2 regions of the Streptomyces sp. NPDC002773 genome follow, and region 2 is predicted to be linked to the other one. Evidence: riboswitches for the same ligand, from Rfam matches in the RefSeq annotation. Region 2 holds a riboswitch; the other holds the start of a gene.
What was found. A riboswitch is a leader RNA that binds a small molecule or an ion and turns the genes downstream of it on or off. The one in region 2 is predicted to bind glycine.

Region 1: it holds a riboswitch for glycine, as region 2 does, so the genes downstream of both, gcvT (glycine cleavage system aminomethyltransferase GcvT) here and gcvP (aminomethyl-transferring glycine dehydrogenase) in region 2, are expected to answer to the same signal.

Annotation. Positions count from the first base shown of each region.
Region 1 covers NZ_JBEOVO010000010.1:34,999-45,980, reverse strand. Annotated here, with positions in the region: gene ABT034_RS15155 (L-serine ammonia-lyase) at 1-771, opposite strand, end outside; gene glyA (serine hydroxymethyltransferase) at 948-2,216, opposite strand; gene gcvH (glycine cleavage system protein GcvH) at 2,249-2,632, opposite strand; gene gcvT (glycine cleavage system aminomethyltransferase GcvT) at 2,710-3,834, opposite strand; glycine riboswitch at 3,894-4,019, opposite strand; glycine riboswitch at 4,021-4,120, opposite strand; gene ABT034_RS15135 (AAA family ATPase) at 4,272-4,934, shown strand; gene ABT034_RS15130 (enhanced serine sensitivity protein SseB) at 5,059-5,799, shown strand; gene ABT034_RS15125 (enhanced serine sensitivity protein SseB C-terminal domain-containing protein) at 5,874-6,665, shown strand; gene ABT034_RS15120 (ABC transporter permease) at 7,028-8,065, shown strand; gene ABT034_RS15115 (ABC transporter substrate-binding protein) at 8,174-9,943, shown strand; gene ABT034_RS15110 (ABC transporter permease) at 10,058-10,982, shown strand, end outside.
Region 2 covers NZ_JBEOVO010000037.1:42,260-53,241, reverse strand. Annotated here, with positions in the region: gene ftsR (transcriptional regulator FtsR) at 1-340, shown strand, start outside; gene ABT034_RS30420 (bifunctional nuclease family protein) at 406-879, shown strand; gene ABT034_RS30415 (MerR family transcriptional regulator) at 1,072-1,740, shown strand; gene ABT034_RS30410 (DNA polymerase IV) at 1,814-3,163, shown strand; gene ABT034_RS30405 (PRC-barrel domain-containing protein) at 3,194-3,559, opposite strand; glycine riboswitch at 3,673-3,772, shown strand; gene gcvP (aminomethyl-transferring glycine dehydrogenase) at 3,950-6,835, shown strand; gene ABT034_RS30395 (DUF5999 family protein) at 6,962-7,168, opposite strand; gene ABT034_RS30390 (hypothetical protein) at 7,502-8,092, opposite strand; gene ABT034_RS30385 (glutamate-cysteine ligase family protein) at 8,575-10,074, shown strand; gene ABT034_RS30380 (CPBP family intramembrane glutamic endopeptidase) at 10,172-10,969, shown strand.

The DNA.
Region 1 (10,982 bases), on a different contig from region 2:
GTCGCCCTCGGAGCGGAGCTTGCGGGCGGAGGTCGCGGCGCGGCGGCGGACCTTCAGGCCGCCGGGCAGGATGCCCTCGCGGGACATGCCGCGCGAGACGCAGGACTGCATGACCCGCCAGATCTCCAGGAGGCCCGCGCGGATCTCGTCCTCGGTGCGCCAGGCCTTCTCGTTCTCCAGCATCATCGCGGAGATCGAAAGGCCCGTCTCCTTCGCCAGGCGCAGCAGCTCGTCGCCCGTACGGAAGGGGTACTTCAGGGCCGTGTCGTCGGGGACGATCGGGTTCTCGCCGGCGACCGCGTCCTCGTCGACGACGAAGCCGCCGCCGACCGAGTAGTACGTCTTCTCCAGGACGAGGCCGCCCTCCGCGTCGTACGCGAAGATCGTCATCCCGTTGGCGTGGTACGGCAGCGCCTTGCGCCGGTGCAGTATCAGGTCGGCGTCGAAGTCGAAGGGGATCTCGTGGGCGCCGAGGAGGTTGATCCGGCCGCTCGACTTGATCCGCTCGACCTCGTCGTCGGCGGTCTCCACGTTCACCGTGCGGGGCGAGCTGCCCTCAAGGCCGAGCAGGACCGCCTTCGGGGTGCCGTGGCCGTGGCCGGTGGCGCCGAGCGAGCCGTACAGCTCCGCCCGGACCTTCGCGGTGTGGGCGAGCAGGCCCTCGTTCTTCAGCCGGCGGGCGAACATCCGGGCCGCGCGCATCGGGCCCACCGTGTGGGAGCTCGACGGGCCGATGCCGATCGAGAACAGGTCGAAGACCGAGATGGCCACGGAGAACTCCTTGTGGGGGGCTAGACGCCGTTGTCTGCCGGGGTGGAGCAGAAAAGCGTGAAGGCAAGCGGGCGGAACCGCGCGATGACATGGGGTGGGGCACCGCGCTCACTGTCCAGTGTGCGCGATGCCCCGGAGGTGTCGTACGAACGAAACCGGAACTAAATCGTACGAAACTACTTCAGGCCGGGGTACAGCGGGTGCTTGTCGGCGAGCGCCGTCACCCGGGCCTTCAGCGATGCGGCCTTGTCGGCGTCGAAGCCGGGCTTCAGGGTCTCCGCGATGATGTCGCCGACCTCGGTGAAGTCCTCGGCCTGGAAACCGCGGGTCGCGAGCGCCGGCGTACCGATGCGCAGACCCGAGGTGACCATCGGCGGGCGCGGGTCGTTCGGGACGGCGTTGCGGTTGACCGTGATGCCGACCTCGTGCAGACGGTCCTCGGCCTGCTGGCCGTCCAGCTCGCTGTCGCGCAGGTCGACGAGGAGCAGGTGGACGTCCGTACCGCCGGACAGGACGGAGACGCCGTGGGCGGTGACGTCGTCCTGGACCAGGCGCTCGGCGATGATGCGGGCGCCGTCCAGGGTGCGCTGCTGGCGCTCCTTGAACTCCTCCGTGGCCGCGACCTTGAAGGAGACGGCCTTGGCCGCGATCACGTGCTCGAGCGGGCCGCCCTGGAAGCCGGGGAAGACCGAGGAGTTCAGCTTCTTCGCGAACTCCTTCTTCGCGAGGATGATGCCGCCGCGGGGGCCGCCGAGCGTCTTGTGCGTGGTGGAGGTCACCACGTCCGCGTACTCGACCGGGTTCGGGTGCAGGCCGGCGGCGACCAGGCCCGCGAAGTGGGCCATGTCGACCCACAGCTTGGCCTCGACCTCGTCGGCGATCCGGCGGAACTCGGCGAAGTCCAGCTGGCGCGGGTAGGCGGACCAGCCCGCGATGATCACCTTCGGACGGTGCTCCTTGGCGAGGCGCTCGACCTCGGCCATGTCGACCAGACCGGCCTCGTCCACGTGGTACGCGACCACGTTGAACTGCTTGCCGGAGAAGTTCAGGCGCATGCCGTGGGTGAGGTGACCGCCGTGCGCCAGGTCGAGGCCCAGGATCGTGTCGCCGGGCTGGGCGATCGCGAAGAGGGCGGCCTGGTTCGCGGAGGCGCCGGAGTGCGGCTGGACGTTGGCGTACTCGGCGCCGAACAGGTCCTTGATCCGGTCGATCGCGATCTGCTCGGCGACGTCGACGTGCTCGCAGCCACCGTAGTAGCGGCGGCCCGGGTAGCCCTCGGCGTACTTGTTGGTGAGGACGGAGCCCTGCGCCTCCATGACGGCGACCGGAGCGAAGTTCTCCGAGGCGATCATCTCGAGGGTGGACTGCTGACGGCGGAGCTCGGCGTCGACGGCGGCGGCGACGTCCGGGTCCAGCTCGTGGAGGGGAGTGTTCAGAAGCGACATGAATCGATCCCTAAGGGGTCTCGGGCCCGGTCTCAGTTCCCGGAGGCGGAGAACTCGGCGTACGCGTCGGCGGAGAGCAGATCGTCCGGCTCGTCCGTGACACGTACCTTGAACAGCCAGCCACCCTCGAACGGAGCCGTGTTCACCAGGGACGGGTCGTCCACCACGTCCTGGTTCGCGGCGACGATCTCACCCGTGACGGGGGAGTACAGGTCGCTCACGGACTTCGTCGACTCCAGCTCGCCGCAGGTCTCGCCCGCGGTGACGGTGTCGCCGACGGCGGGGAGCTGGGCGAAGACGACGTCACCGAGCGCGTTGGCCGCGTACTCCGTGATGCCGACGGTCGCGACGCCGTCCTCGGCGTCCGACAGCCACTCGTGCTCCTTGGTGTAACGCAGCTGCTGGGGGTTGCTCATGGCCTGATTCTCCTGGATCGGGGGAGTGCTGATGAACGTGGGTCTTGCGGGATGAGACGCGATGTGAGACGGATGCGTCACTTCTGGCGCTTGTAGAAGGGCAGCGCGACGACCTCGTACGGCTCGTGGGTGCCGCGGATGTCCACACCTACACCCTGGGTGCCGGGCTCGGCGTGCGCCGCGTCCACGTACGCCATCGCGATCGGCTTTCCGAGGGTCGGCGACGGGGCGCCGGAGGTGACCTCGCCGATCACCGCGCCGTCCTTGACGACGGAGAAGCCCGCGCGGGGGACCCGGCGGCCCTCGGCGACCAGGCCGACGAGCTTGCGCGGCGGGTTGGTCGCCGCGCGCTCGGCGGCGGCCTCCAGCGCCTTGCGGCCGACGAAGCCGCCGTCGTTGGTCGTCTTCTCGAACTTCACGACCCGGCCGAGGCCCGCGTCGAAGGGGGTGAGGGCGGTGGTCAGCTCGTGGCCGTACAGCGGCATGCCCGCCTCCAGGCGGAGCGTGTCGCGGCAGGACAGACCGCAGGGGATCAGGCCGACGCCCTCGCCCGCCTCGGTCAGCGCCTTCCAGACGCCCTCGGCGTGCTCGGGCTTCAGGAACAGCTCGAAGCCGTCCTCGCCGGTGTAGCCGGTACGGGCGATCAGCGCGGGCACGCCCGCGACCGTGCCGGGCAGGCCGGCGTAGTACTTGAGGCCGTCCAGGTCGGCGTCGGTGAGCGACTTCAGGATGCCGGGGGACTCCGGGCCCTGGACGGCGAGCAGGGCGTACGCGTCACGGTCGTCGCGCACCTCGGCGTCGAAGCCGGCCGCGCGCTCGGTCAGCGCGTCCAGGACGATCTGGGCGTTGGAGGCGTTGGCGACGACCATGTAGTCGGTCTCGCCGAGCCGGTACACGATCAGGTCGTCGAGGATGCCGCCGTCCTCCTGGCAGATCATCGTGTAGCGGGCGCGGCCGTTGCCCACGGTGGAGATGTTGCCGACGAGGGCGTGGTCGAGGAGCTCGACCGCCTGCGGGCCGGTGACGGTGATCTCACCCATGTGGGAGAGGTCGAAGAGACCCGCCCGGGTGCGGACGGCGACGTGCTCGTCGCGCTCGCTGCCGTACCGCAGCGGCATGTCCCAGCCGGCGAAGTCGGTCATGGTCGCGCCCAGGGAACGATGCAGGGCATCGAGGGCGGTGAGGCGGGGGGCAGTGCTCATGGGGTGGCTCCCGGGTCCCAAGGGCGTGATCGGTGACGAAACACATGACGGCGAGGACGTCCTCCCCATCTGTCATGGAACCTGAGAGGTTCACCGAGAGCATCTCGTCGCCGGGAGATCGGCGCCGGGAGTTCGGCTTGCACCTTGGGTGGGGACACAGCAGGGTGTCCCGCTTTTCAGATCTGCCTCATCCGCGCGGTACGGGGCCTGAGAGATTCAAGGGAGGGTCTTGCTCCTTCGGCGTCCGGACACGCGGGGCGGTCCGGAACTCTCCCGCGCGGATTCGAGCGGCCAATATGCGATTGTGTGGCGACTGTGCGCGCCTGGCGGGCACATCATTGCACGCGAGCTCGGCGGGGCATATCGCTTGTGTCCCATTACCGTTTCTTTACACTTTGTGGGCAAGGGTCTCCCGAGGCCCGGCAGGGGGAGAAGCGATGAGGATCCAGCACAGCGGCGCGTGCGCGCCGAGTACGGGCATACCGTCCCAGCGGGCCCGCGCCAGGACCCGCGGCCGCGGCCGGCTCCTGCGGGACCTCCGCGAGCGCGGCGGCCGGGGCCCCCGCGCCCTCACCTTCGCGGCCGGCGACCTCGTCGTGGTCTCAGGACTGCCCGGCAGCGGCAAGTCGACCCTCATGAAGCGCGCCGCCGCGGGCGCCGGCATCGACTCCCAGGACGCCCGCGAGCGCTGGGAGGCCCGCATGCCCCGCCTCCTGCCGTACGCCCTCTACCGGCCCCTGGTCCGGCTCGCGCACTACGCCGGTCTTCGCCGCGCCCTGCGCTCGGGCGCCGGGGTGATCGTGCACGACTGCGGCACCCAGTCCTGGGTGCGCGGCTGGCTCGCCCGCGAGGCCCGCCGGCGCGGCCGCGCCCTGCACCTGCTCCTCCTCGACGTCCCCCCGGACACCGCGCGCGAGGGCCAGCGGGCCCGCGGCCGGGGCGTCTCCGCCTATGCCTTCGCCCGGCACCGGCGGGCCGTCGGCCGGCTCGTCGAGGCCGCCGAGTCCGGCCGCCTCCCGCACGGCTGCGCCTCCGCCACCCTGCTCGACCGGGACGCGGCGGACGCCCTGCGGAGGATCGAGTTCCGGGAGACCGCCTGACGGACACGCCCGACCCGGCGCTCCCTCGCTTCCGTACCCTTTTCGCCACGGCGGCGCCGAGGCGGCGTTAGGGTTCTGCCGGGCGGCCGGTGCGGCAGGCCGTGCGAGAAGGGGATACGGGACCGTGGACGTGACGTGGCCGAGCAACGAGCTCGAAGAGGTACTCGCCGCCTCACTCGGCAACCCGGCGGCCGGCGGCCGCCTGGTCGAGGTGCTCGGGCGCAGCCCCGTCTGGGTCCCGCTGCCCAACGGCGGCGGACCCGAGAGCCCCGACCTCGACCTCGCCACCATGGAGCTCGACGGCGCGGCCTACGTCCCCGTCTTCAGCTCCGAGCAGCAGTTCCTCGCCTGCGTCGGCACCCACATGTCCTTCGCCGTCGCGCCCGCCCGCGACTTCGCCCGCGGCCTGCCCCCGCAGCTCGGGATCGCCGTGAACCCCGGCGGCACCGTCGGCGTCCCGCTGCCCCCGCCCGCCGTCGCCGAACTCTGCCGCGTCGGCCGCACCCCGCTCGACGGCCCCGCGACCGGCGGCCGCGTCCGCCTCTTCGAGCCCGACTGGCAGGACGACCCCGTCGACTTCCTCGCCGCCGCCTCAGCCGAGTTCGAGGCCACCGGTGTCGTGACCAGCGCCCGCCGTGCCCTCGCCAGCGTCGAGGGCACCGAACCCGCCCTCTTCGTCGGCGTCCAGCTCGCCGCCTGGGACGGCGTCGACCGCAACGCGCCCCTGGACGCCCTCGGCCGCGCCCTGGGCCGGGTCGAGGTCGCCTGGCCGGTCAACCTCATCCTGCTCGACATGGCGCAGGACCCGGTCGGCGACTGGATGCTGGAGCGGGTGCGCCCCTTCTACCAGCGTGCCGCCGGGTGACCGGCCCCCTGCTTAAGCTGAACTGAATCATCGGCGGGACGAACGTGGTGAACGGAAGAGGGGCGGGACCCAGGGTGAGCGCGTCAGGCACTGCTGCGGCTGGTCAGGTCGAGCACATGCTGCGCCAGGTGGCACCCGGACGCTACGACGCGTACGAGCAGCTCCTGCACGCCCTCGCCGACGGCGAGCTGTGGATGCTGCTCTGGCACGGCTCTCCCGGCGCGTCCGACGCCCAGTACGGGAACATGGAGGTCGACGGCTTCGGCTACGCGCCCTGTGTGACCTCCGCGCAGGAACTCTCCGCCTCCGGCTGGACCCGCGCCCACGAGCTCGTCACGGGCCGCGAGATCGCCCGCGCCCTCTACCCCGACCGCTGGGGCGTCTGGCTGAATCCGCACGCCCCAGGCGGCGGCGTCGGCATCCCCTGGGCCGACCTGCGCCGGATCGCCACCGGCCTCGACCGGATGCCCGCGGGTCCGCTGCGGGTCACCGAGCCCGCCCTGGAGATCCCGCAGTTCTACGCCCTGCTCACACAGAACGCGCACCGCACCCCGGCCGTCCGGGCGCTGCGCCGCGGCTGGGTGCAGCCCGCGCTCGGCTCCCCCTACCTCGCCATCGGTCTCGACCTGTACGACACCTCCCCCGCGGCCGTGGACACGGTCCGGGCGATGATGCGCCAGTCGATCGGAGCCGTACCCGACGGGCTGCCCGTCTCGACGGTCGCCCTCTCGGACGCGTACGACCCGGTGGCCCTGTGGCTGCGGGCGAACGGGCGGCCCTTCTACGACCGCGAGGCGCACGCGGGGCGCGGCTCCGCGCCCGTCCCCGGGTACGGCTACCCGCCGCCCGCGCCGTCCGGATACTGAGACGCCCCTCTTCTCGCGTACCGCCCCACCGGCCTCCGGAGTCCGCTCCGGAGGCCGTCGTTCGTCCCAATACCGACGTCGGAACGCCCAGTTGAGGGACATGTCCGATTAGGGGGCAGAGGCCCCGAGATGGTCCGCTCACGTGATCGTGGCGTCCGGATAACGGAAGTCGCAGCACCGCATCACGTTTGAGCAAACATTCCCCGTCAGGGCTGGCGGGTGATCACAAGCGCATTGAAGACTCCCCGGAACACCGGGCGTTCGGCTCCTATCGAGCCGGTGCCCAGCAGGTTGTTCCACCGAGCCGCTACCCGCGGCGGGCAAGGGCCGGCTACCGGCGGCCGAGAGGGGTCCTCACCACGATGACGGCACCACTGCACAAGGCGAGTGCGGTCGAGTCGACCGCCACCGCCGACGCCGCGCCCGACGCACCCGGCACTCCGGACAACTCCGGCGCTTCCGGCGCCTCCGGCAAGGCGATCGAGGGCCGCTCGCCCTGGAAGATCGCCTGGACCCGCCTCAAGCGCGACAAACTGGCCCTCGCGGGCGCCTTCGTCGTCCTCTTCCTGGTCCTGGTCGCGGTCTTCGCGCCGGTCATCGTCGGACTCCTCGGCCACCCGCCGGACGAGTTCCACGAGGACCAGATCGACCCGCTGTTCGGCACCCCCATCGGTTCCTGGGGCGGCGTCAGCTCCGAGTTCCTCTTCGGCGTCGAGCCCGTCAACGGCCGCGACGTCTTCAGCCGGATCGTCTACGGCGCCCGGATCTCGCTGCTCGTCGCCTTCCTGGCGGCGGTCTTCGCCGTCGTCCTCGGCACGGTCCTCGGCATCATCGCGGGCTACTTCGGCGGCTGGATCGACGCGGCCCTCAGCCGGGTCATGGACGTGATGCTCGCCTTCCCGCAGCTGCTCTTCACGATCGCCCTGGTCTCCGTCCTGCCGAACGAGCTCCTCGGACTCGACGGCTCCGGCGTCCGCATCGCCGCCCTCGTCGTCGTCATCGGCTTCTTCGGCTGGCCGTACGTGGGCCGCATCGTCCGCGGCCAGACCCTCTCGCTGCGCAACCGCGAGTACGTCGAGGCCGCCCAGAGCCTCGGCGCCGGCCGGCTCTACATCCTGCGCCGGGAGCTGCTGCCCAACCTGATCGCCCCGATCACGGTCTACGCGACCCTCATGATCCCCACCAACATCCTCACCGAAGCGGCGCTCAGCTTCCTCGGCGCGGGTGTGAAGCCTCCGACCGCTTCCTGGGGTCAGATGCTGTCGACGGCCATCACCACCTACGAGGCGGACCCGCTCTTCATGGTGATCCCCGGCCTCGCGATCTTCATCACCGTTCTGGCGTTCAACCTCTTCGGCGACGGCGTGCGTGACGCGCTCGACCCGAAGGGCTCCCGCTGACCGTTCGCCGACGACACGCAAGACCCGCCCCTGCCGCTGGCGACAGGAGGCTTACCCCAATCGGCGGACCGCCGTATCGGCCGCCACTACCCGGAGGTTGCGAGACCCATGAGTCTGATGAGCTCTCAGAGGCGCAGGATCGCCGCAGGCGCGCTGCTCGCGGCGGCCACGATGGTCGTCACCACCGCCTGCGGCGGCGGCACCGGCAACGACGGTGACAAGACCAAGGGCGGCGCGGCCGGCTTCAACGCCGCGGTGAACAAGATCGCCAACCCCTCCGACAAGAAGGGCGGCGAGCTGAAGTTCATCGGCTCGCAGGACGCGGACTTCTGGGACCCGCAGCGCGGCTACTACGGCTTCATGTGGGACTTCTCCCGCTACTACACGCGCCAGCTGGTGACCTTCAAGGCGGAGCCCGGCGCGGCGTCCACGGAGCTCGTCTCCGACCTCGCCACCGACACCGGCAAGGTCTCGGCCGACGGCCTCACCTACACCTTCACGCTGAAGGACGGGGTGACCTGGGAGGACGGCAAGCCGATCACCTCCAAGGACATCAAGTACGGCATCGAGCGCATCTGGGCCCAGGACGTCCTCTCCGGCGGCCCGATCTACCTCCAGCAGGTCCTCGACCCCAAGGCTGAGTACAAGGGCCCGTACAAGGACACCTCCCCGGACAAGCTCGGCCTGAAGGCGATCGAGACCCCGGACGACAAGACCATCATCTTCAAGCTGCCGGTCGCCAACGGTGACTTCCTGCAGATGCTGGCCATGCCCGCCGCCTCCCCGGTCCGCCAGGACAAGGACACCAAGGCCAAGTACACCCTGAAGCCGTTCTCGTCCGGCCCGTACAAGTGGGAGTCCTACACTCCCAACAAGTCCCTCAAGCTCGTCCGCAACGACAAGTGGGACGCGAAGACGGACACCGTCCGCAAGGCGCTGCCGGACAAGATCAGCGTCACGTTCACCACGAACGCCGACGACATGGACAACCGTCTGGTCGAGGGCGAGTACGACCTCGACATCAACGCGACGGGCATCGGCGCCGCCGCCCGCCAGAAGGTGCTCCAGAAGCACAAGGGCAACGTCGACAACCCGCAGACGGGCTTCATCCGCTACGCGGTCTTCCCGCAGACGGTGATCCCCAACATCGAGTGCCGCAAGGCCATCATCTACGCGGCCGACTCGAAGTCCCTGCAGACCGCCCGTGGTGGCCCGCAGGCCGGTGGCGACATCGCCTCCAACATGCTGCCGCCGGCGGTCAAGGGTGCCGACCCGAAGGCCGACCCGTACGGCAAGCTGGCCGGCGCGCCGGACCTCGCCAAGGCGAAGGAAGCGCTGAAGAAGTGCGGTAAGCCGAACGGCTTCAAGACCACCATCGCGGTCCGCAACAACAAGAAGATCGAGATCGCGACCGCCGAGTCCCTCCAGCAGTCGCTGAAGGCCGTCGGCATCGACGCCCAGATCGACCAGTTCGACGGCGCCCAGACCTCCGGCATCATCGGTTCGCCGAAGGTCGTCAAGGACAAGGGCTACGGCATCATCATCATGGGCTGGGGCGCCGACTTCCCGTCGGGCCAGGGCTTCCTCCAGCCGCTGGTCGACGGCCGCTTCATCCTCCAGAGCGGTAACAACAACTTCTCCGAGCTGAACGACAAGGCCGTCAACGGCCTGTTCGACCAGGCGCTGAAGGAGACCGACCCGGTCAAGGCCGGCGAGCTCTACAAGCAGATCAACACCAAGGTCTCGGAGGCCGCGGTCTACCTGCCCTTCACCCACGAGAAGAACATCATCTGGCGCAGCTCCCGGCTGACCAACGTCTACACGGCGGACGCCTACAACGGCCGCTACGACTACGCGTCGCTCGGCGTCGTCAAGTAATCCGCTCCGCTTCACCGGCGCAGCACCCGCCGCCAGGTCCGAAGGGCAGGTGATGGCCGAGGGCGGCGGCCGGGGGACCCGATCGGGACCCCCGGCCGCCGACCGGCCGACCGCATGCTTGCATACATAGTCCGACGGCTCTTCGCAGTCGTCGCGATGCTGCTCGTCGTCACCCTCGTGACGCTCAGCATCTTCTTCCTCATCCCCAAGATGACCGGCAGTGACCCTGCCGCGATGTTCGTCGGCAAGCAGGCGGATCCGGCTGCCATCGAGGCCGTCCGGCAGAAGCTGGGTCTGGACGAGCCGCTCCTGGTGCAGTTCTGGCACTTCGTCTCCGGCATCTTCGTCGGCCGTGACTACACCGGTGGTGGCGACACCATCCACTGCGCGGCGCCCTGCTTCGGCTACTCGTTCCGCAGTGAGCAGGACGTCTGGTCGATGCTGGTCGAGGCCTTCCCCATCACCCTCTCCATGGTCGTCGGCGCCGCCGTGCTGTGGCTGGTCCTGGGCGTCTCCACGGGTGTCGTCTCCGCGCTCAAGCGGGGCACGATCATCGACCGCGTGGCGATGATCACGGCGCTCTCGGGCGTCTCGCTCCCCATCTTCTTCACCGCCATGCTGGCGATGCTGGTCTTCCGCACCCAACTGGGCTGGGTCGACGCCACGTACGTGCCGCTCTCCGAGTCCTTCGGCGGCTGGTTCGGCGGCCTGCTGCTGCCCTGGGTGACGCTCGCCTTCCTGTACGCGGCGATGTACGCGCGGCTCACCCGCGCCACCATGCTGGAGGTCCTCGGCGAGGACTACATCCGCACGGCCCGGGCCAAGGGCCTGCCGGAGTCGGTCGTGCTCGGCAAGCACGCCATGCGCTCCACCATGACCCCCATCCTGACCATCTTTGGCATGGACCTCGGCGCCCTCGTCGGCGGCGCGATCCTGACCGAGACCGCGTTCAGCCTCCACGGACTGGGCGCCCTGGCCATCCGGGGCGTCAACGAGCGCGACCTGCCGCTCATCCTGGCCGTCACGCTCATCACCGCCG
Region 2 (10,982 bases):
GGCCGCGGCTGAGGTCTCCGAGGCCGAGCTCGTCGCGTGGGAGGCGTACGGTCTGATCGCCGAGTCCGAGGGCGGCGGCTATGACGCGGAGACCGTCACCGTCGCGCGGCTCGTCGCGGATCTGGGGAGATTCGGTCTGGAACCCCGGCACCTGAGAGCCGTGAAGGCGGCCGCGGACCGGGAGGCGGGGCTGATCGAGCAGGTCGTCGCGCCGCTGCGCCGGCACCGTAATCCGCAGACCAGGGCCCATGCGGAGGCCACGGCGCAGGAGCTCGCCGCGCAGTCCGTACGGCTGCACGCGGCCCTCGTGCAGACCGCTCTGGGGATCCGTCTCCAGTGAGCTCGGCGGGGGCCTTGGCAGGGCCCGACTATCCAAACCGGTCGGGCACGTCCTAGGGTTGCTGTGTGAACGAGCTCGACGTTGTGGGTGTCCGGGTGGAAATGCCCTCCAACCAGCCGATCGTGCTCCTGCGTGAAGTGGGAGGCGATCGGTACCTCCCCATCTGGATCGGACCGGGTGAGGCGACCGCGATCGCCTTCGCCCAGCAGGGGATGGCCCCGCCGCGGCCGCTGACGCACGACCTGTTCAAGGACGTGCTGGAGGCCGTGGGTCAGGAACTCACCGAAGTCCGCATCACGGATCTGCGGGACGGGGTCTTCTACGCCGAGCTGGTCTTCGCCAGCGGCGTCGAGGTGAGTGCGCGGCCGTCGGACGCGATAGCCCTCGCCCTTCGTACCGGAACGCCGATCTTCGGCAGTGACGGTGTGCTGGACGACGCCGGTATCGCGATTCCGGACGAGCAGGAGGACGAGGTGGAGAAGTTCCGCGAGTTCCTCGACCAGATCTCACCGGAGGACTTCGGGACCAACAGCCAGTGACGCGGAGCGCCGCGGCCGCGGCCCGTTCGCGGGGTGCCGTCAGGGCATTCGAGTAGCCTTTCCCCAGCGAGAGATATGGGAAACCACTCTCAGGGTGATTATCACTCGGCGTGCCGAGTGTGGCGATCGTTGACGCACCCCGAGTGACTGCCTACCTTCGTGTGGGCAGGTCAAGGACGGAGGGTCGGCGTGATGAGCAGCGCGGACGGTACGGCAGGGAGCTCGCTCGGACGCGCGTCCGGAGAGAGCGGTCCGTATCCGCTTCACGGCAGTGTGGGCGACTTCGGTACGGACGCCGGTGCGGCGGCCGGCCCGGGCGGCACGGGGGCGGGTACCGCTCCTGGAGCCGGTCCCGGCGAGGCGGGTGAGGTGGTCGGCTACCGCGGCCCTACGGCGTGCGCGGCGGCCGGGATCACCTACCGCCAATTGGACTACTGGGCGCGTACGGGGCTCGTGGAGCCGAGCGTACGGCCCGCGTACGGGTCGGGGACACAGCGGCTCTACAGCTTCCGTGACGTCGTCGTCCTGAAGATCGTCAAGCGTTTCCTCGACACCGGGGTGGCCCTCCAGAACATCCGGGCCGCCGTGCAGCACCTGAGGGCGCGGGGCTTCCGGGACCTGGAGCGGATGACGCTCATGAGCGACGGGGCCACGGTGTACGAGTGCTCGTCGCCGGACGAGGTCGTCGACCTGCTCAAGGGCGGGCAGGGCGTCTTCGGCATCGCCGTCGGAGTGGTCTGGCGGGACGTCGAGGCGGCGCTGTCGCAGCTGCACGGGGAGCGGGTCGACACGGGCGAGACGCTCGTCGGGCACAACCCGGGGGACGAGCTGGCCAGGCGGCGGAGGGACAGGGCCGTCTGAGGGGGCTGTGCTTCCCGGGCGCGTCTGCGGCCGTGAGGCGGCGTTGTCAGTGGCGTAGGGCAGCATCGGAAGCGTGAGAGCCGCGCCGACGATCCTGCATCTCGACATGGATGCGTTCTTCGCCGCCGCCGAGCAGGCGGCGAAGCCCAGCCTGCGCGGAAAGCCCGTGGTCGTCGGCGGGCTCGGGCCGCGGGGCGTGGTCGCCACCGCCTCGTACGAGGCGCGCCGGTTCGGCGTCCACTCGGCCATGCCCATGGGCCAGGCGCGGCGACTCGCGCCCAACGCGGCCTACCTCGTGCCGCGCTTCGCCTTCTACCGGTCGATCAGCGAGCAGGTCATGGAGCTGCTCGGCCGGCTCTCGCCGCTCGTGGAGCCGCTCAGCCTCGACGAGGCCTTCGTGGACCTGGAGGCCGGGGAGATCGCCGACGACAGCGCGAGCGCCCGGGTCGCCGGGGAGCGGCTGCGGGTCGACATCCTGGCGACGACGGGGCTGACGGGTTCCGTCGGGCTCGCGGGGTCCAAGATGATCGCGAAGATCGCCTCGGAAGAGGCCAAGCCCGACGGGCTCGTCCTGATCGAACCCGGCACCGAGCGTGAGCTTCTCGGGCCGCGGTCGGTACGGATCCTGCCCGGTGTCGGTCCGGCGACCGGGGAACATTTGCGGCGGGCCGGGATGACCACCGTGTCCGACCTCGCCGAAGCGGGCGAGGACGAGCTCGTACGGCTCCTCGGGCGGGCGCACGGGGCCTCGCTGTACCGGATGGCCCAGGGGTACGACGATCGGCCCGTGGTGGCCGAGCGGGACGCCAAGTCGGTGTCGGTCGAGGACACCTTCGACGTGGACCTGCACGACCGGGTGCGGATCCGGACGGAGGTGGAGCGGCTCGCGGAGCGGTGTGTGGGGCGGCTTCGGGCCTCGGGGCACTCCGGTCGGACCATCGTCCTGAAGGTGCGGCGGTACGACTTCTCGACCCTGACCCGGTCCGAGACGCTCCGGGGGCCGACGGACGACCCGGGCGTGGTGCGGGAGGCGGCGGCGCGGCTGCTCGACGCGGTGGACACGACGGGGGGCGTGCGGCTGCTCGGGGTCGGGGTCAGCGGGCTCGCGGACTACACGCAGGAGGATCTGTTCGCGCAGACCGAGGCGCGGGACGCTGCCGCTTCGGCAGGTGATGCCGCCGCCGCTGAGGTCGTGGCCGCCGTCGAGCCCGCGGCCGACGAGCCCGTGGAACGGCACTGGGCGCCCGGGCATGACGTACGGCACGCCGTGTACGGGGCGGGGTGGGTGCAGGGGAGCGGGGTCGGGCGGGTCACGGTGCGGTTCGAGGAGCCCGGGTCGGAGCCGGGGCGGGTGCGGACCTTCGCCGTGGACGATCCGGACCTCGTCCCGGGGGAGGCGTTGCCCTTGGTGGGGCGGGGGTGAAGCGCCGTCCCCTACGGCGCCGTCGCGGTGCTACTGGCCTGCCAGGCGGCCGAAGTCGGTGTCCTGGGTGTCCGTGGGGGGCGGGGGGAGCGCCAGGCTGTAGTGGCGGTAGAGCTGGAGTTCCTGTTCGGGGGAGAGGTGGCGGCCCACGCCGAAGTCGGGGGCGTCCTTGATGAGGGCCCGCTCGTACGGGACGTGGAGGCCGTCGTCGAGCAGATCGCTCGGGTCCAGGGGGACGAAGGCGTCCCGGCTGAAGAGCCCGGTTCGGACGGCCGCCCACTCGGGGACGCCGGTCGCGTCGTCCAGGTACACCTCGTCGACGGTTCCTATCTTGTGTCCGTTGCGGTCGAACGCCTTGCGGCCGATCAGGCTGCGCGGATCGATATCGGTCTGCACGGTCCCTCCAACTGGTCGCAACTGCACCTACCCCCTACGAAAGAGCACATGTGGGATGTCGGCCACTTGAGCGATAGGAGCCGTAACCGCGCTGGTAGGCTGGCTGTGGCTGTCGACCCTGTGCGGGAGAGTCCCCCGGAGAAATCTTCCGGTGGGCGCCGAAGGAGCAAATCCTCCCCGGAATCTCTCAGGCCCCTGTACCGCGCGGACGAGGTCACTCTGGAAAGCAGAGCGGTGTCCGACGGCATGCGCTCTCACCGACGGTGAAAGCCGGCGTGCCGCGAGGCGTGCCGGTGAAACTCTCAGGTTGAGATGACAGAGGGGGAGGCCGTCCGGGTACCCGCGCCGTGGTGCCCCTCGCAGGTCGTGACGACCAGGAGGCCTCCGTACATGACCGCCAACCGCATTCCGCTCTCCGAACTCGAACAGGGCATCCCGTTCGAGCAGCGGCACATCGGGCCCGACGCCGAGGCGCGCGCCAAGATGCTCGCCCAGGTCGGCTACGGCTCGCTCGACGAGCTCACGGCCGCCGCGGTGCCGGACGTCATCAAGAACACCGAGGCGCTGGGCCTGCCGGCCGCGCGGACGGAGGCCGAGGTCCTCGCGGAGCTGCGTACGCTCGCCGACCGCAACCAGGTCCTCGCGCCCATGATCGGCCTCGGCTACTACGGGACCTTCACGCCGCCGGTGATCCTGCGGAACGTGATGGAGAACCCCGCCTGGTACACCGCGTACACCCCGTACCAGCCGGAGATCTCCCAGGGCCGCCTCGAGGCCCTGCTGAACTTCCAGACCGTCGTCGCCGACCTGACGGGGCTGCCCACCTCCGGCGCCTCCCTGCTCGACGAGGGCACCGCCGCCGCCGAGGCCATGTCGCTGGCCCGGCGCGTCGGCAAGGTCAAGAACGGTGTCTTCCTCGTCGACGCCGACGCCCTGCCGCAGACGATCGCCGTCATCGAGACCCGCGCCGAGCCGACCGGTGTCGAGGTCGTCGTCGCCGACCTGAGCGACGGCATCCCCGCCGAGGTCGCCGAGCGCGGTGTCTTCGGCGTGCTCATCCAGTACCCCGGTGCCTCCGGAGCCGTCCGCGACATCAAGCCGCTGATCGACGCCGCCCACGAACTCGGCGCGATCGTCACCGTCGCCGCCGACCTGCTCGCGCTCACCCTGCTCACCTCGCCGGGTGCGCTCGGGGCCGACATCGCCGTCGGTACGACGCAGCGCTTCGGCGTTCCCATGGGCTTCGGCGGCCCCCACGCCGGCTACATGGCCGTCCAGGACAAGCACGCCCGCTCCCTGCCCGGCCGTCTCGTGGGCGTCTCCGTCGACGCCGACGGCAACCGCGCGTACCGCCTCGCCCTGCAGACCCGCGAGCAGCACATCCGCCGCGAGAAGGCCACCAGCAACATCTGCACCGCGCAGGTGCTGCTCGCCGTCATGGCCGGTATGTACGCCGTCTACCACGGCCCCGACGGCCTCAAGGGCATCGCGCGGCGCACCCACCGGTACGCCGCGATCCTCGCCGCCGGTCTGACGGCCGGGGGCGTGGAGCTGACCCAGGGCGCCTTCTTCGACACCCTCACCGCCCGCGTACCCGGCAAGGCCGACGCGGTCGTGGCCGCCGCCCGCGAGGCCGGCGTCAACCTGTACCGCGTCGACGCCGACCACGTGTCGATGTCCTGCGACGAGACCACCGGGCGCGCCCAGCTCGCCGCCGTGTGGGGCGCCTTCGGTGTCACCGCCGACGTCGAGGCGCTGGACGCCGCCACCGAGGACACGCTGCCGTCCGGTCTGCTGCGCTCCGACGCGTACATGACCCACCCGGTCTTCCACGCGTACCGCTCCGAGACGTCGATGCTGCGCTACCTGCGCCGGCTCGCCGACCGCGACTACGCGCTCGACCGCGGCATGATCCCGCTCGGCTCCTGCACGATGAAGCTGAACGCGACGACCGAGATGGAGGCGGTGACCTGGCCCGAGTTCGGTCAGATGCACCCCTTCGCCCCGGTCGAGCAGGCACAGGGCTACCTCACGCTGATCAAGGAACTGGAAGAGCGGCTCGCCGAGGTCACCGGGTACGACGCGGTGTCCATCCAGCCCAACGCCGGTTCGCAGGGCGAGCTGGCCGGTCTGCTCGCCGTCCGCGCCTACCACCGCGCCAACGGCGACGAGCAGCGCACCGTCTGCCTCATCCCGTCCTCCGCGCACGGCACCAACGCCGCCTCCGCGGTGATGGCCGGCATGAAGGTCGTCGTCGTCAAGACCGCCGACGACGGTGAGGTCGACGTCGCGGACCTGCGCGCCAAGATCGAGCAGTACCGTGACGAGCTCTCCGTCCTGATGATCACCTACCCGTCGACGCACGGCGTCTTCGAGGAGCACGTCGCCGACATCTGCGCCGAGGTGCACGACGCCGGCGGCCAGGTGTACGTCGACGGCGCCAACCTCAACGCCCTGGTGGGTCTCGCCAAGCCGGGCCACTTCGGCGGCGACGTGTCGCACCTGAACCTGCACAAGACCTTCTGCATCCCGCACGGCGGAGGCGGTCCCGGTGTCGGCCCGGTCGGTGTCCGCGCCCACCTCGCCCCGTACCTGCCGAACCACCCGCTCCAGCCCGCCGCGGGCCCGGAGACCGGTGTCGGCCCGATCTCGGCCGCCCCCTGGGGCTCCGCCGGCATCCTGCCGATCTCGTGGTCGTACGTGCGACTGATGGGCGGCGAGGGCCTCAAGCGCGCCACCCAGGTCGCCGTGCTCGCGGCGAACTACATCGCCAAGCGCCTGGAACCGCACTTCCCGGTGCTCTACACCGGCCCCGCCGGTCTCGTCGCCCACGAGTGCATCGTGGACCTCCGTCCGCTGTCCAAGGCGACGGGCGTCACGGTCGACGACATCGCGAAGCGCCTCATCGACTACGGCTTCCACGCGCCGACGATGTCGTTCCCCGTGGCCGGCACGCTGATGATCGAGCCGACCGAGTCCGAGGACCTGACCGAGCTGGACCGTTTCTGCGACACCATGATCGCGATCCGGGCCGAGATCGAGAAGGTCGCCTCCGGCCAGTGGCCCGCCGACGACAACCCGCTGCACAACGCCCCGCACACCGCGGCCGCCCTGGGCGGCGAGTGGAACCACGCGTACACGCGGGACGAGGCGGTCTTCCCGGCCGGGGTCTCGGCCGCCGACAAGTACTGGCCGCCGGTGCGCCGGATCGACGGTGCCTTCGGTGACCGGAACCTGGTCTGCTCGTGCCCGCCGATGGACGAGTACGACCACTGAGTCCGTGAGCGCCGCGGTGGATGCGTACCGCCGCTGAGCATGGCGTGAGGGCCGGTTCGGAGATTCTCTCCGGGCCGGCCCTCGGTGTTTCCTGGATGGCGTTCGTACGGAGTCCGTGCCGCGCCCTCAGGCGGCGGTCGTCACCCGTCCCACCGTCAGCGGCCGGTGCGGGGCGATGATCTGCCCGTCCGGCAGCAGTTCACCGGTGTCCTCGAAGAGCAGGACGCCGTTGCACAGCAGGCTCCAGCCCTGCTCCGGGTGGTGTGCCGTCGGTCGGGCCGCCTCCCGGTCGGCGGAGTCGGCGGTGGGACAGGCAGGCTGGTGCTGGCACATGGGTGGGTTCTTTCGCTGCGTCGTGGTGGATGTCCTGCGGCTCTTCGAGCTCATCGCCGCCCCCGTCGGTCGGTTCGGTTCCGGTCCCAGTCTTGCCCCATGGACGGCCTTCCGCAGGTATTTCACGTCAGCTCGTCCTCTCCTGGGAAGACGCGTCACCCGCAGGGGCGGTTCAGCTCAACTGCACCGTCTCTTCGGGTGGTTCGGGATGGCCCGAGCGGGCTAGTCCGTCCGGGAGGAATGTTCGGGTGGCGTGTTCGGGCGGGGTTTTCGGACAGCAGTGCGCCCCGTGACCCGGGTGGGTGCACGGGGCGGTGGTGCGCGTGCGGTGTATCAGGCGGGCGCCGGCGAACCCATGAGGGGCGGCGGCGCGAGTCGCGTACTGAGTACGGGCAGGAGATCGGCGATCTGGTAGGCGCGGTGGGCCGCGATCCCCGGCGGCGCTGGAGCGAGCGGCACCATCAGGTCGGCCGCGGCGGGGGCGGCGGTGGCACCGTCCGCCTCCGGGTCGGCGTGCAGCCACAGGGTCAGCATGTAGAGCTCCGGTACGGAGAGCAGCCGCGGCTGGTACGGGACGGGCAGCGCCTCGGCCTGGAGCAGCGCCCGCTCGGTGGCGGTGACGTACGGCCCCTCGAAGAAGTGCGAGAAGGACCAGCCGTCGGGGGTGAGCATGGTGTCCGCGGCGGCGATCGCCCGGTCTCCGCTCCTGATGAGGAAACGCCAGCCGGCGAGCCGGATGCGGGGCGCGTGCCCCGGTGCTCCGGTGACGTCCAGGACGTGCACGGGCAGGGGGAGTTCGGGGCTCAGCGGTCCCTGCGCGGCCCGCAGGGCGGGGGTTCGCGCCTCGTGGACGGCGGTCGGGGAGCCGAGGGCCGCGAGGACACTGCGGAGGGCCGGCGCAGGGGCCGGGGAGGGTCGGAGCATGGTGGGTCGCCTCTCGCTCAGGAGACACGGTGATGCGTGGGCAGGTACGACGGCGCTGTCGGCGGGCGGGGCCAGAGGAGGGCCACATGGCCATGGCCCGGGCGCCAACACTCTGCCTCGTCCGCGGAGTTTATACGACACGTGTTCACAGAGTGTTTCCGCTAGACGTCGCCGATATTCCTGGCAAGGCGTCATCAGGTCGTAAATCGCGGGCTGTGGAAGCGGAATCCCGCGGTGGCGCCGCTCTCACCTGCTTATTCCTCGCAGAGGCGGACGGCTGAATGTCGACCCGGGGTTCCGTGACAATAGGACATTGGTATATGTCGATTGCCCTGTGCCCTCGGGATGTGCCGGTGGGGTGCTTCATCCAGCCTATCGTCCGACAGCCCTCTTCCGCAGGCGTTGTGGATCAGCGGGGTGGGCATCATCGTCCGTGACACGCGGCCGTGGTGGCGGCCGGCCACTCGGGGAGGGACGCTTCGATGGGGGAGAAGGTCGTGGCCGACGGGTTCGGCCCGTCCGACCGGCAGCAGTACCGGAGAAAGCTCCAGCAGTGTCTCGCGGGACTGGCGAGGCTCCTGGCGGAGAAGCGGTTCGACCGTCCCCGCAATCTCATGGGCGTGGAGATCGAACTCAATCTCGCCGGCGCCGACGGGTTGCCCCGCATGCTGAACGGGCCGGTTCTCGAAAAGATCGCGAGCCCCGATTTCCAGACGGAACTCGGATTGTTCAACCTCGAAGTGAACATCGCGCCGCACCAGCTCGGGGGCCGTGTTTTCGATCGGCTCGCGGAGGAGATCGGAACCGGAATCGGATACGCCGACCGCAAGGCGGCGGAACTCGATGCCGGGGTCGTCATGATCGGCATACTTCCCACGCTCACGCAGGACGACCTGGTCTTCGAGAACCTCTCGGCCGCCGACCGCTACACGCTTCTCAACGACCAGATCCTCGCCGCCCGTGGCGAGGATTTCACGCTCGACATCCACGGCGTCGAACGCCTTCTGTGCACCTCGGAGTCGATCGTGCCCGAGGCGGCCTGCACCTCGGTCCAGCTCCACCTCCAGGTGACGCCCGCCCGGTTCGCCGCCGTGTGGAACGCGTCGCAGGCGGTGGCAGGCGTCCAGATCGCGCTCGGCGCCAACGCGCCCTTCGTCTTCGGCCGTGAGCTGTGGTGCGAGTCGCGGCCGCCGCTGTTCCAGCAGGCCACGGACACCCGCCCGCCCGAACTGCAGGCGCAGGGCGTCCGGCCGCGCACCTGGTTCGGTGAGCGGTGGGTCGACTCGGTGTACGACCTCTTCGAGGAGAACCTCCGCTACTTCCCCGCCCTGCTGCCCATCTGTGACGAGGAGGACCCGCTCCTCGTCCTCGACGAGGGCGGGGTGCCGCGCCTGGCGGAGCTCGTCCTGCACAACGGCACGGTCTACCGCTGGAACCGGCCCGTGTACGGCTGGGTCGACGGCGTCCCGCACCTGCGCGTCGAGAACCGGGTGCTGCCGGCCGGGCCGACCGTCACCGACGTCATCGCCAACGCGGCCTTCTACTACGGGCTCGTACGCTCGCTCGCCGACGACCCCCGGCCGGTCTGGAAACGCATGGCCTTCGAGGACGCCGAGGCCAACTTCGACACGGCCTGCCGCCACGGCATCGAGGCGGAGCTGCGCTGGCCCCGCTCGGGTCGCACGGGCGGCATCGCGACCGTGCCGGCGGTCCGGCTCGTCCTCGACGAGCTGCTGCCGCTCGCCGCGGCCGGGCTCGACGCCTGGCACATCGAACCCGCCGACCGGGATTTCTACCTCGGGGTGATCGAACAGCGCTGTCTGCGACGGGTGAACGGCGCCTCCTGGCAGGCCGACACCTTCCACCGGGCCCTGGAGTCGGGCCTCGACCGCGAGGCGGCGCTCGCGGCGATGACCCGCCGCTACCGGACCCTCATGCACGCGGGGGAACCGGTGCACACCTGGCCGGTGGGTATCGGCTGATCAGGGAGCGGGCGGCGCGGCGGCTGATCATGGCAAAGTGGTCGCGGCCGCCGGAACGGCGTCCGCCGTCCGCGACCGGGAAGTGGAGACAGGTGTGGTGTCGGAGCAACGAGTCAGTGATGCCGCCCTGCCCCCCGACGGTCCGCCCCGGCGGGTACTGCGCTCCGAGCTGCTCATCGTCCTGGCGCTCTCGCTCGGGGCGAGCGCGGTGTCGTCCCTCATCAGCTTCATCGGCTCGCTGACCAAGTCCGACGCCCTGAAGGACCAGGCGGCCACGCTCAACGGCTCGTACGCCCTGGGGCGGCCGTGGCTCGATCTGTCCTGGCAGCTCTTCGGCATCGCCACGGCCCTCGTGCCGGTCGTGCTCGTCGCCCATCTGCTGCTGCGCGAGGGTTCCGGACTGCGGGCCCTCGGCTTCGACCGGACTCGGCCGTGGCCCGACCTCGGGCGCGGGACGCTGGTCGCGGCCGGCATCGGGAGCGCGGGGCTCGCCTTCTACCTGGTGATGCGGGCGAGCGGGTTCAACCTGACCGTGGTGCCCGAGTCGCTGCCCGAGGTGTGGTGGAAGTACCCGGTACTGATCCTCTCGGCGATCCAGAACTCCGTCCTGGAGGAGGTCATCGTCGTCGGGTATCTGCTGCGCAGGCTCGGCCAGTTGGGGTGGACGCCGATGGCGGCCCTGGTGGCGAGCTCGGTACTGCGGGGCTCGTACCACCTGTACCAGGGGATCGGCGGCTTCCTCGGCAATGTGGTGATGGGCGTGGTCTTCGTCCTGCTGTACCGGCGCTGGGGCCGGGTCGGGCCGCTGGTGGTGGCGCACGCGCTGCTCGACATCGTGGCCTTCGTCGGGTACGGGCTGCTTGCGGGAAAGGTGGGGTGGCTGCCGACGATGTGAACGGGGCGGGGGT